Regions from separate parts of the Pseudoalteromonas sp. CO325X genome, predicted to be linked through region 2. Evidence: predicted binding sites of a transcription regulator. Region 2 holds the regulator's gene; the other holds the start of a gene.
The links. Region 2 encodes sigma-54, which starts transcription at its own class of promoters, with help from an activator protein. Its sites were predicted from a motif close to GTTGGCACGNNNNTNGNNT; they were not measured.
Positions count from the first base shown of each region.

Region 1: a site for sigma-54 is predicted at 2,658-2,676, ahead of EXT46_RS08940 (YggN family protein). Genes of this name have one in related genera too.

Region 1 is NZ_SGPG01000017.1:130,649-136,210, reverse strand. Features, by position in the region: gene EXT46_RS08965 (S8 family serine peptidase) at 1-256, opposite strand, end outside; gene EXT46_RS08960 (cytochrome b/b6 domain-containing protein) at 419-1,054, opposite strand; gene EXT46_RS08955 (AzlC family ABC transporter permease) at 1,137-1,853, shown strand; gene EXT46_RS08950 (AzlD domain-containing protein) at 1,853-2,152, shown strand; gene EXT46_RS08945 (hypothetical protein) at 2,186-2,374, opposite strand; gene EXT46_RS08940 (YggN family protein) at 2,715-3,506, shown strand; gene EXT46_RS08935 (PLP-dependent aminotransferase family protein) at 3,516-4,961, opposite strand; gene EXT46_RS08930 (DMT family transporter) at 5,054-5,562, shown strand, end outside.
Region 2 is NZ_SGPG01000020.1:119,672-125,233, reverse strand. Features, by position in the region: gene EXT46_RS10535 (KpsF/GutQ family sugar-phosphate isomerase) at 1-270, shown strand, start outside; gene kdsC (3-deoxy-manno-octulosonate-8-phosphatase KdsC) at 270-821, shown strand; gene lptC (LPS export ABC transporter periplasmic protein LptC) at 818-1,372, shown strand; gene lptA (lipopolysaccharide transport periplasmic protein LptA) at 1,362-1,886, shown strand; gene lptB (LPS export ABC transporter ATP-binding protein) at 1,886-2,611, shown strand; gene EXT46_RS10510 (RNA polymerase factor sigma-54) at 2,636-4,132, shown strand; gene hpf (ribosome hibernation promoting factor) at 4,158-4,445, shown strand; gene ptsN (PTS IIA-like nitrogen regulatory protein PtsN) at 4,447-4,893, shown strand; gene rapZ (RNase adapter RapZ) at 4,960-5,562, shown strand, end outside.

The sequences.
Region 1 (5,562 bases), on a different contig from region 2:
AGATATTCGCACTTTGCGTGGCTTGCTGATCTTTGCTTACAGAAAACATCGGCTCACTGTTAAGCTCAATAAGCCAAGATACAGCGCGTTTGTTCTGTTTTTTGATTTCGCCAAGTTGGCGCTCAATTTTGCTTTGATGCTGCGGTGTAAAAATTTTATTCTGTGGTTCTAGCTCTGAAGCTGCGACTTGAGTGCCAAGCAAGGCAGACGACACGCCCAGTGCTAATGCACTCAATTTGAGTTTATTTGAAGCCATAATTTTCCTCTGAAAGACATCATTATTGTTGTTGTTCAATTGCAACTATAATGAAAACAAAAAGAGGAGCAAGATTAAATTAATGTAAAACCATTATAAGCAAGATAGAAAGCGGGCTATGCCCGCTCAATGGGTCACCATGAATATGTAACAAAGTATGTTTTAGACAAGACTTACTAGTGGCTCGTAACCCCATGTACATAACAACGCAGCCAGTATAGCTGCAAAAACGACGAACGCGGGCCAAGCAGGCTTGACTGCCGTTGTTTCTTGCAATGCATTATTGCGACCGGTAATCATCGCTGGCACCAGTCTTTTACCTTTCAATGCATAAATCACAATAGCAGCAATATGCAAAACAATGGCGGCTAGGATCAAGTCAAAGTTTTGATGGTGCACAGAGGAGGCCCATTCAACCCAATCATAAGACACATACTGGACTAAAGGGCCATCGGTAAGAATATCGTCTGTGGTCATCAATCCGCTGAGCAATTGCACCAATAACAGCGCAAAAAATACCAACACCATATAGCTACCCGCCGCATTGTGTCCGGCCACTTGTTCGCTTTGTCTGAGCGCCCTAAACACGGCTTTGGGTGAGTGTAATAACCGGCGCAAACGAGCACTTTCGCTACCAAAAAGCCCCCACAATAGACGAGTTGCAAGCAGTGCTAAGGTAATGTAGGCAAGCACAAAGTGTAGCGCCATCTCTCCTTCTTCCGCAGAGAAATAGAGGCCTGCGAGACACAGTACTAACCCCCAATGAAAAAAGCGTATAAACCCATCCCAAACTTTCATTTTTGACTCCTTAACTTGGCAATATTGCGATTATGCCAAACTCTGTGTCATGCTGCGTGCTTGATCGTAAAAAACTTTGCTTATGTCTGCTGTTACAAACGCTAAAAACCGAACCCGCTTACATCGACTGGCCTTTATCAAAGGTCAGCTCGATATGTTGCCGCTAAACTTAGCGGTTTTACCTTGGGGGCTATTATGTGGCTCGTTGGCAATGCAAAATGGCTTCAGCGCCTGGGAAACGCAATTGATGTCGTTGTTGGTCTTTGCCGGCTCGGCGCAACTGGTGGCCATCGAGCTTATCGCCGATCATACGCCACTGCTGACACTGCTGTTTACCACCTTCATTATTAGCTCTCGCCATTTTCTGTATGGTCTGGCAGTACGCCAGAAGGTGATTAGCCAACCGCTGCGCTGGCGCTTGCCCGTCAGCTTCGTGTTAACCGACGAGCTATTCGCCTTTTCCCATCACCGCAAGGCATATCAAACGAAAACTCGCCTTATTTATGCGCTCAGCGCCGGCTTTAGCTTTTATGTGGCCTGGAATATATGGACTTTACTGGGCATCTTAGCAGGGCAACTATTACCCGATTTAACCAATTTAGGCTTAGACTTTGCCATCGCCACCACTTTTATTGCCTTGGTTGTGCCCACCATAAAAAACAAAGCAACCTTAGCCTGCGTGGTGATCACCGGGATTTGCGCCGCCACTTTCAAGGCTTGGGGCCTGGAACTCTGGCTGGTACTCAGTGCCCTAAGTGGTATGGCAGTGGGCTACGTGGTCAGTAAGGATAGCCAATGATACTCACTACCATAGTGCTTATGGCATGTATCACCTTTGCCAGCCGTTACCTGTTTTTACACCGCGCCTTACCCTTTCGGGTCGGGCCGAAACTGCAGCGCTTTTTAAGTTTCAGTGCGCCGGCGGTACTGACCGCTATTTGGGTGCCCATTGTCCTCCTTCCTGAGGGGCAGTGGCATATTAGTTATCGCAATCCTTATTTACTGGCCGCCGTGCTGGCCATTATTGTTGCCTATCGCAGTAAAAGTATCTATCTCACTACCTTAGTAGGGATGGCTGCTTATTTTCTACTGCGCTAAAAACAAAAAAGGGGCTTTCGCCCCTTCCTAACTTTACTCGTTGAGGTAATCGTCAAAATCATCGTAGCCGAGATTTTTCCGCAACTTACGCTGCTCTAGATAATCATCGAGCTTCTTTTTGACCTTGCGCTTACGACGGTCATGTTGGTTACGCCCCATCGCTTCGTATTCATCTTCAACAAATTCGTCATCAAACGCATCATAGGAATATGTTTTACCCACAATACACTCCAGTTAATTACAATCATTGTGCGCAGTTAAACCTTAGTTTCACCACGACCGAGAGCCGAGGCCCTTGAAGTGAATAAATAGCCGCAAATGGCAAAACTGGAAAGTGAGATTTTTTTATCGTTTCAACAAATATCTTTTATTGATGATGATCATCAATGTGCGACTTTCACTAACATCTTGCTAAAAACGGCTAAAAGTTAGTTGTTTTTTTAATCTCTAGTAAAGGCTAATTTTATAAGCCTAATTAAACTATTGTTTATTATGAAAAAATAATTTTGGCATCGAATTTGTAATAAAGCTCTCGTAACAACAATCAACGGGAATAATGACAATGAAAACGACAGCAGCCCTTCTTTTGGCATCCATGACGGTAACCACAGGCGCACTGGCACACGAGCAAAAGCCAGACAACCTCTCATTTGGTTCGCAACAGTGTGATATTGAGTTTAAAAGTGATATTCGTATCAACCCGGAACGCATACAAATCACCAATGTCGATAATCAACACATGGTCTACGATGGTCAGCAGCTCTTGGTCGATGGCCAGGTTATGCCCCTGACTGCAGCTCAGCAGCAAGCACTGGATAACTACTCTCAGCAACTACGTAGTTATGTGCCTGAGGTTGCCCAGATTGCCCTTGATGGTGTGAAAATAGCCGGTGTGGCCATTGAGGAAGTGAGTGCAGCGTTTGGTATTGAGCATAATGACGCGTTGCAGCAGGTCGTGGATAACATTGGCAGCAATATCGAGCATAGCTTTTATCAAAATGGCGAGTTTGTGATGGGCAAGCAAAGCTTTGATGAGCTAGGAGACGATATTGAGCAACAATTCGATGAAAACTTTGAGCAAGCCGTTGAACAGGCGATGGTGCAATCCATGGGCAGTGTGCTGATGGCGCTGGGCTCACAAATGGTTAGCTCAGGTGGCGACATGGATGAGTTCGAGCAACGCATGGAGCGCATGGGTGAGCAAATTGAACAGCGCGTTGAGCTTCAAGCCGCCAATATTGAACAGCGCGCAGACGCCCTGTGCCATTCATTCTCAGAGCTGGCCGAGCAAGAGGCACAGCTGGTGAGCATGGTCCCAGAACTAAGTGACTTCCAGCTCCTAATTACTAAATAGCTGAAAGAATCACCCCTTTCGCACTTGCTGGCAGAGCGCTCCCAACCGCGCTACTGCCACTTCCACTTTATCGCTCCAAGGAATACCATAACTCAGGCGCACACATTGACGATACTTATCGGTAGCACTAAATATTGAGCCCGGTGTGATGCTGATCCCCGCGTCCAACGCCAAATGAAAAAGCTCAATCACGTCGTACTGGCTTGGTAACTGCAGCCACAATACACAGCCGCCCTTGGGGTTGGTCATCCGCGTTTTTTCCGGAAAATGCTGTAACACCAGCGCCCGCATGCGCTCCTTGTTCAAGGCTAAACGCTGGCGTAGTGTACGTAAGTTTTTGTCGTAATCGCCACTGCTCATAAACTCGTACAGGGTCCACTGATTCATCAACGATGATGAACAGCTAATCGCCCGCTTTAAGCGTCGCGCTTGCGCTGCATACTTACCGGCAATCATCCACCCGACGCGATAACTCGGCGCCGCTGTTTTGGAAAGCGACGAGCAGGTGATCACTTGCCCGCTGCGAGAAAAGTATTGCGCCGGTTTAGCATGACTATGTTCATACGCCAATTCACCATACACATCATCCTCAATAAGCACCGCCCCTCGCTCCTCAATCATGCGCACCAGTTGCTGGCGACGCTCATCGGACATTTGCGAGCCCAAGGGGTTGCTAATTGTAGTAGAGAAAATACAGGCTTTGATGTCGTGCTCTGCAAAGGCACGCGCCAAATCATCTGCACAGACACCTTCTTCCGGGCACATTGGGATCTCTATGGCTTTCAGTCCCAAACTTTCAATCATCTCAATGATGCCGAAGTAACAGGGCGATTCGATGGCGACAATATCACCCATTTGCGTAACGCATTGCAACGCAATATTTAATGCTTCTTGCGCGCCATTGGTAATAATGAGTTCGTCACTATTCACACCGATGGCAAAATCTAAATATCGACCAATGATCTCTTTTTTTAACGGTGCAAAGCCATCCAGTGGGCCATAGTTAATCGCTTGATCGCCAGCTGCGTTCATCACCTTGCGCATGGTTCGGCTCAGTACTTTATCGGTGGCACTCACCGCCACCGGGTTGGCGATCCCCAGCGGGATCACGCCGGGCTGATGTAAGCCATCAAATACCTGCTCAATCAATGCCTGCTTGTTAACTGCCACGGGCGAGCGCGCCAGTCGCGAGCGCTTTGGCTGGCTGCACGGGAGTACCGCCGCATTTAAGTAAAACCCAGACTTTTCCCGGGCGCTAACCACCCCTTGACGTTCTAGCTCCTGATACGCTTGCTGTACCGTAGGAATACTAACCGAGAGCTTCTGCGCCATGGCCCGTAGCGAGGGAAGTTTTTCCCCTGCATTCAAGGTGCCGTGTTGCTGCATATCTTTAATCAGGTCGACAACTTGCTGATAAAGATAAACAGCGCGCTGCTTATTAATCGTCCGCGACATAATCTGTATAGGTGTCAAAATCACTTTTCTGTGTATGTACAGTATACAGAATCACTTTAAAATACCACCTTTTACGATCACGAGAATTCATCATGAACAACATCCTGCTTTATGTGGTCACTGTGCTCATTTGGGGCTCAACTTGGCTGGCGATTGAGTTTCAAATAGGTAGCGTCCCCGTGGAGGTATCACTATTGCTGCGCTTTGCCATAGCAGCGCTATTGATGTGGGGGTATGTGCTCATCAAGCGCCTCCCTATGCGTTTTAATCGCCGCGATCATGTCTTTTTTGCCCTATTAGCATTGTGTAATTTTGGCGTGAATTACCTTATTCTCTATTGGGCACAAGCCTATTTAACCTCGGCACTAGCCTCGATTGCGTTCAGTATGCTGTTGTTGATGAATATCATTAATACCAAGCTGTTTTTCTCTCGTCCCATCGCCAAACGCATTTATTTTGGCGCCCTACTGGGCGTGGTAGGGATTGCCGTACTGTTTTGGCCGGCAATTTCGTCGTTGGATCTAAACAATGGCGTATTAATTGGCTTGCTGCTGGCGTTGTCCGGTACTTTAGTGGCATCGTTAGGGAATATGGTCAGTGT
Region 2 (5,562 bases):
GCTGTTGTCGATGACAGTGAGCGACTGGTAGGGCTATTTACCGATGGCGATTTACGCCGCGTATTGGAGCAGCGAGTGGATATTCACAACACCGCGCTGATTGAGGTAATGACTCCGAACTGCACCACTGCCGATGCTCATATGCTGGCGGCGGAAGCACTGAAAATTATGGAACAAAAGCGCATTAATGGACTTATTGTGACCGACCACGAGCAACGTCCCATTGGCGCGCTGAATACGCAAGACTTATTGCGCGCGGGGGTGATTTAGTGTTGTTTTCAGAGTTATACCAAGCCATAGACGAAGGCGCATGGCAACGTGCACAACGTACTCGGTTGTTAATTTGTGATATTGATGGCGTGTTTTCAGATGGCCGTATTTACTTAGGCAACCAAGGCGAGGAGTTAAAGGCCTTTAATACCAAAGACGGGTTTGGCATTAAAGCGTTGCTCAATGCGGGTGTTGAAGTCGCTGTTATCACCGGGCGACAATCACAGATAGTACAAACGCGAATGCAAAGCCTAGGTGTCCCCCACATTTATCAAGGTAAAGAGAATAAGCTCGAAGCCTATGCACAGTTAAAACGCACATTAAACCTAAGCGATGAGCAAATAGCCTACATTGGTGATGATGGCCCTGATTTACCGGTGATGGAGCAAGTGGGGTTCGCCGTAGCGGTTAACGACGCTCATCCACTGGTTAAGCGAATCGCCCATTACACTACCTTGCTACCGGGTGGTTTTGGCGCTGTGCGTGAGCTCACAGATTTGCTGATGCTGGCCCAAGGCCATAGCTTGGGAACACAGGGAAGTAGCACATGAACGCAGCGAGAGCGCTCATATCACTGCTATTTATCGTCGCGATGGCGTGGCTTTGGTACCCTTATTTTATGAAGTCCACAGATGATGGTGTCGCTCAGCAAGACCATATCGCCACGCCCGACTATATTGCAACCGGGCTAAGTCAGACTAGTTATAACGATCAGGGTGAGTTAAGCCACACCGTTTATGCTGAAGAAATGGAGCTGTATCAAGAGCTCGGGTTTACGCATTTCACCAAGCCGGTGTTTACCTTATACGGTGAAACAGAAAATTGGCAGGTAAACGCCGATGAAGCGACTTTATACAACAACAATATTTTGATCTTGGAAAATAACGTCACCGCCACCAACTTAAAAGAAGGGGCGATGATTGAGAAGGTCAGCGCTGAGGCCATTCAAGTTGATATAGATAGCCAGCGCATGGAGTCCGAGCAGGCTGTAGTATTAAGTGGCCCGAATATGAAGATCACTGGGCAAGGCTTGAAAGCAGACCTCAATACAGAGATAGTTGAATTAACAGAACATACGCGAACAATATATTATGACCAATAAAATCAGTGCATTAATTACATCCATCGCAATTGGCTTGTGCTCTGCCAGCGCGATTGCTGAGCAAATCACCGCCAAGGAAGTGTTAATTGATGCCGACAAACAACAAGCACTGATCAAAGAAAATATCACTATTTTTGATAAGAACGTGCATATTGTTCACGGCAAACGGGAAATAAAAGCTGACCGCCTTGAAGCTCACCGTCGTCCAGAATTGGGGGATAACAAGCAATTGCTCGTAGCCACCGGCTCACCAGCCGTGTACACCGAAGTGATGGAAGATGGCACAGAGATTTCTGCACAGGCGCTGGAAATTCGTTATGATGTCGCCTCTGAAACCCTTAAAATTCAAGGTGATGCCAAGATTGCCATGGCCGACCAGCATATCGTTGCCGAAACCATAAGCTATGATATTGCCAAACAGCTGATCACCGCTGAAAAAGATGAAAACTCCAGCACACGAGTGCGCACAACATTAACACCACAAAGTGACGATACGCCGGAGAAAGAGCAATAATGGCGACTCTTAAAGCACAAAAACTAGCGAAAAGCTATAAAGGCCGGGAGGTCGTCAAAAGTGTTGGCTTAGAGGTGCAAGCGGGTAGTATCGTCGGCTTGCTCGGCCCTAATGGAGCCGGTAAGACAACTACTTTTTACATGATAGTCGGCTTGGTACCCAGTGATAAAGGCACCATCAGTATTGATGATGAGGATATCACCTTGATGCCGATGCATTCTCGTGCGCGCTTAGGTATTGGTTATTTACCGCAAGAGTCATCTATTTTTCGAAAGCTGACAGTTTTTCAAAATTTGATGGCCATCCTAGAAACCCGCAAGGGCTTAAGCAAAGCCGAGCGTGAAAGCGAGCTTGAGGGCCTGCTTGATGAGTTCAATATACAGCACATTCGAGACTCACAAGGAATGGCGTTATCTGGTGGCGAACGTCGCCGGGTAGAAATAGCGCGAGCATTGGCGGCAAACCCCAAGTTTATCTTGTTGGATGAACCTTTTGCTGGTGTCGACCCTATTTCAGTGTTAGATATAAAGAAAATCATAGAGCATCTGCGCAATCGTGGCATTGGTGTATTAATCACCGACCACAATGTGCGAGAGACCCTAGACGTATGTGAAACCGCATACATTGTTTCCCATGGCGAGCTCATTGCTTCCGGCACTCCAGAGCAAGTTCTTGCCGATCAAACGGTTCGCGACGTCTATTTGGGTGAGCAGTTTAGATTATAACGATTAAAGGATTGTTAGAGATACATGAGGCAATCATTACAGCTGCGCCTAGGCCAGCAATTAACAATGACCCCACAATTGCAGCAAGCGATTCGCCTGTTGCAGCTCAGTACTTTGGATCTCCAACAAGAAATTCAAGAGGCGTTGGACGCCAACCCATTACTTGAAGTTGAAGAAGACAATTACGCCGACAATAACGACAACCAAGAGCAAAAAGAGTCGACGTCCGACAGCCAAAATAACGACATCGCCGAGACGGCCAGTGCCAGCAAAGATGAAGTTGAAAGTGCTGATGCCATGAACAACGAGTCCATCAGTGAGGACTTGCCCATGGATGTGTCTTGGGATGAGTATATTAGTGCGGCTCCCGTTGCCTCCTCTGGGCCTATGCCAGAAGATGAGTCTATCTATCAAGGCGAAACCACCGAGTCGCTGCACGATTATTTGATGTGGCAGCTGCAATTAACACCTTTTAGTGCCACCGACGAGGCCATCGCCACAGCCATCATTGAAGCCATCAATGACAACGGCATTTTAACGGTCAGTTGTGAAGATCTGCTGGAAAGCTTGAACCATGACGAACAAGACGATGGTATCGAGCTCGATGAAATTGAAGCCGTCCTTAAGCGTATCCAACTCTTTGATCCAGTAGGAATTGGTGCGCGTTCTTTACAAGAGTGCTTGTTGATCCAGCTCAAGCAATTTGACCCACAAACTCCTTGGCTTGAAGAGACCAAAGAGGTAATTTGTAACTATATTGATTTGCTTGGTAGTCGTGACTATCGCACCTTGATGAAAAAGACTAAGCTTAAAGAAGCGCAGTTAAAAGAGGTGATGACACTGATACACAGTTTAAATCCAACTCCTGCAGCCACGATTGTGCGAGAGCAGTCAGAGTATGTGATTCCAGATGTATCGGTGAAGAAAGTTAAAGGCCGCTGGGTGGTTGAATTAAACCCAGATAGTATGCCTAAGATCCGCGTTAACGATCACTATGCATCAATGTCGCGAAGCTGTAAGTCGCAAAGTGATAGTCAATTTATTCGCTCGCATTTACAAGAAGCGAAATGGTTTATAAAGAGCTTGGAGCAACGCAATGATACGCTACTTAAAGTAACTAATTGCATTGTTCAACAACAACAGGCATTCTTTGAACATGGTGAAGAGGCAATGAAGCCAATGGTGCTTAATGACGTTGCCGAAATGGTGGAAATGCATGAGTCAACGATTTCCCGTGTGACCACCCAAAAGTATATGCATACACCACGGGGTATTTTTGAGCTGAAGTACTTTTTCTCCAGCCATGTTACAACCGAAAACGGAGGTGAATGCTCGTCCACAGCGATTCGAGCATTGATCAAAAAGCTAGTAGCTGCGGAGAATCCTGCTAAGCCGTTGAGTGATAGCAAGATTGCCGACGTACTAGCCGAGCAAGGAATTAAAGTGGCTCGGCGCACGATAGCTAAATATCGTGAATCGCTAGCCATTCCACCGTCAAATCAGCGTAAAAGTTTGATATAGACGTTAGACAAGAAGGAAAATGCTTATGCAATTAAATCTTACCGGTCGTCACGTAGAAATCACTGATTCTCTTCGCAACTATGTGAATAGCAAATTTGCAAAATTAGAGCGTCACTTTGACCATATAAATAATGTGCATGTCATTCTTGATATTGAAAAACTAACACAAAAAGCAGAAGCTACTCTTCACGTTAACGGTGGTGAACTGTTCGCAACCGCAGAGCACCAGGATATGTATGCGGCGATCGACGGCTTAATTGATAAGCTCGACCGTCAAGTGATTAAACATAAAGAGAAATTATCTCGTCACTAACATGAACCTAGATTCACTCTTTAGCAAGGACTGCAGCAAAGCTGCGGTCCTTTTTAATAGCAAAAAAAGAATGCTGGAGTACCTCTCTCAGGTGGCACATCAGCACAGCCCTCACCTCAGCGAGCAATCGGTACTTGATGCTTTGCTGACCCGCGAAAAGCTGGGCAGTACCGGTATAGGTAAAGGCGTTGCTATTCCGCACGGCCGTCTCGATGGTATCGACAGTACCATTGCCATTGTTGTAACTAATCGCGAAGCCATTAACTTTGATGCCATTGATAACCTTCCGGTGGATATCTTTGTCGCACTTTTAGTGCCGGCCAATGAGACTGAACAACACCTGAAGACCTTAGCGACAATTGCTGATAAACTAAAAGACAAACAACTGTGTAAACAACTGCGCTCAGCCAGCAGCGATCAAGAGCTTTATCAATTGATCGCCGACTAATGCGCGCCGTATTGATTCATGGTGTCGTTTAAATGTGCGTCTTGGGGTAAAACAAGGAGTTGTCGGATGGAACTTATCATTGTCAGTGGTCGCTCGGGTTCTGGAAAATCAGTCGCGTTACGGGTGCTCGAAGACCTTGGGTACTATTGCGTAGATAACATCCCGGTTATTTTACTCCCCTCTTTGGTGCGCAGTGTTTCGGCAAATTATGACAAAATTGCCGTCAGTATCGACGTGCGCAATTTGCCCAAAGAGCAGCATGAATTTAACGACATTCTCGCTTATCTGCCTGAGTTTGCTAAGCCTTCGCTATTTTACCTTGATAGTGACGAACAAACGTTGATTAAGCGTTTCTCTGAAACTCGTCGGCTACACCCCTTATCAATGCAAAATATGACGTTGGATGTCGCTATTCGTGAAGAGAAGCAGCTTCTTGATGTACTCATCTCCCACGCCGACTTTATTATTGATACAACTGAGCTCAGCGTTCACCAGTTGGCGGAGATGATCCGTGAAAAAGTGCTGGGTAAAAAAGACAAGCAATTACTGATCACTTTTGAGTCTTTTGGGTTTAAACATGGCATTCCAAAGAATGCTGATTATGTGTTTGATGTGCGGTTTCTCCCCAACCCCCACTGGGAACCTGAACTAAAGGCGCTCACAGGGTTA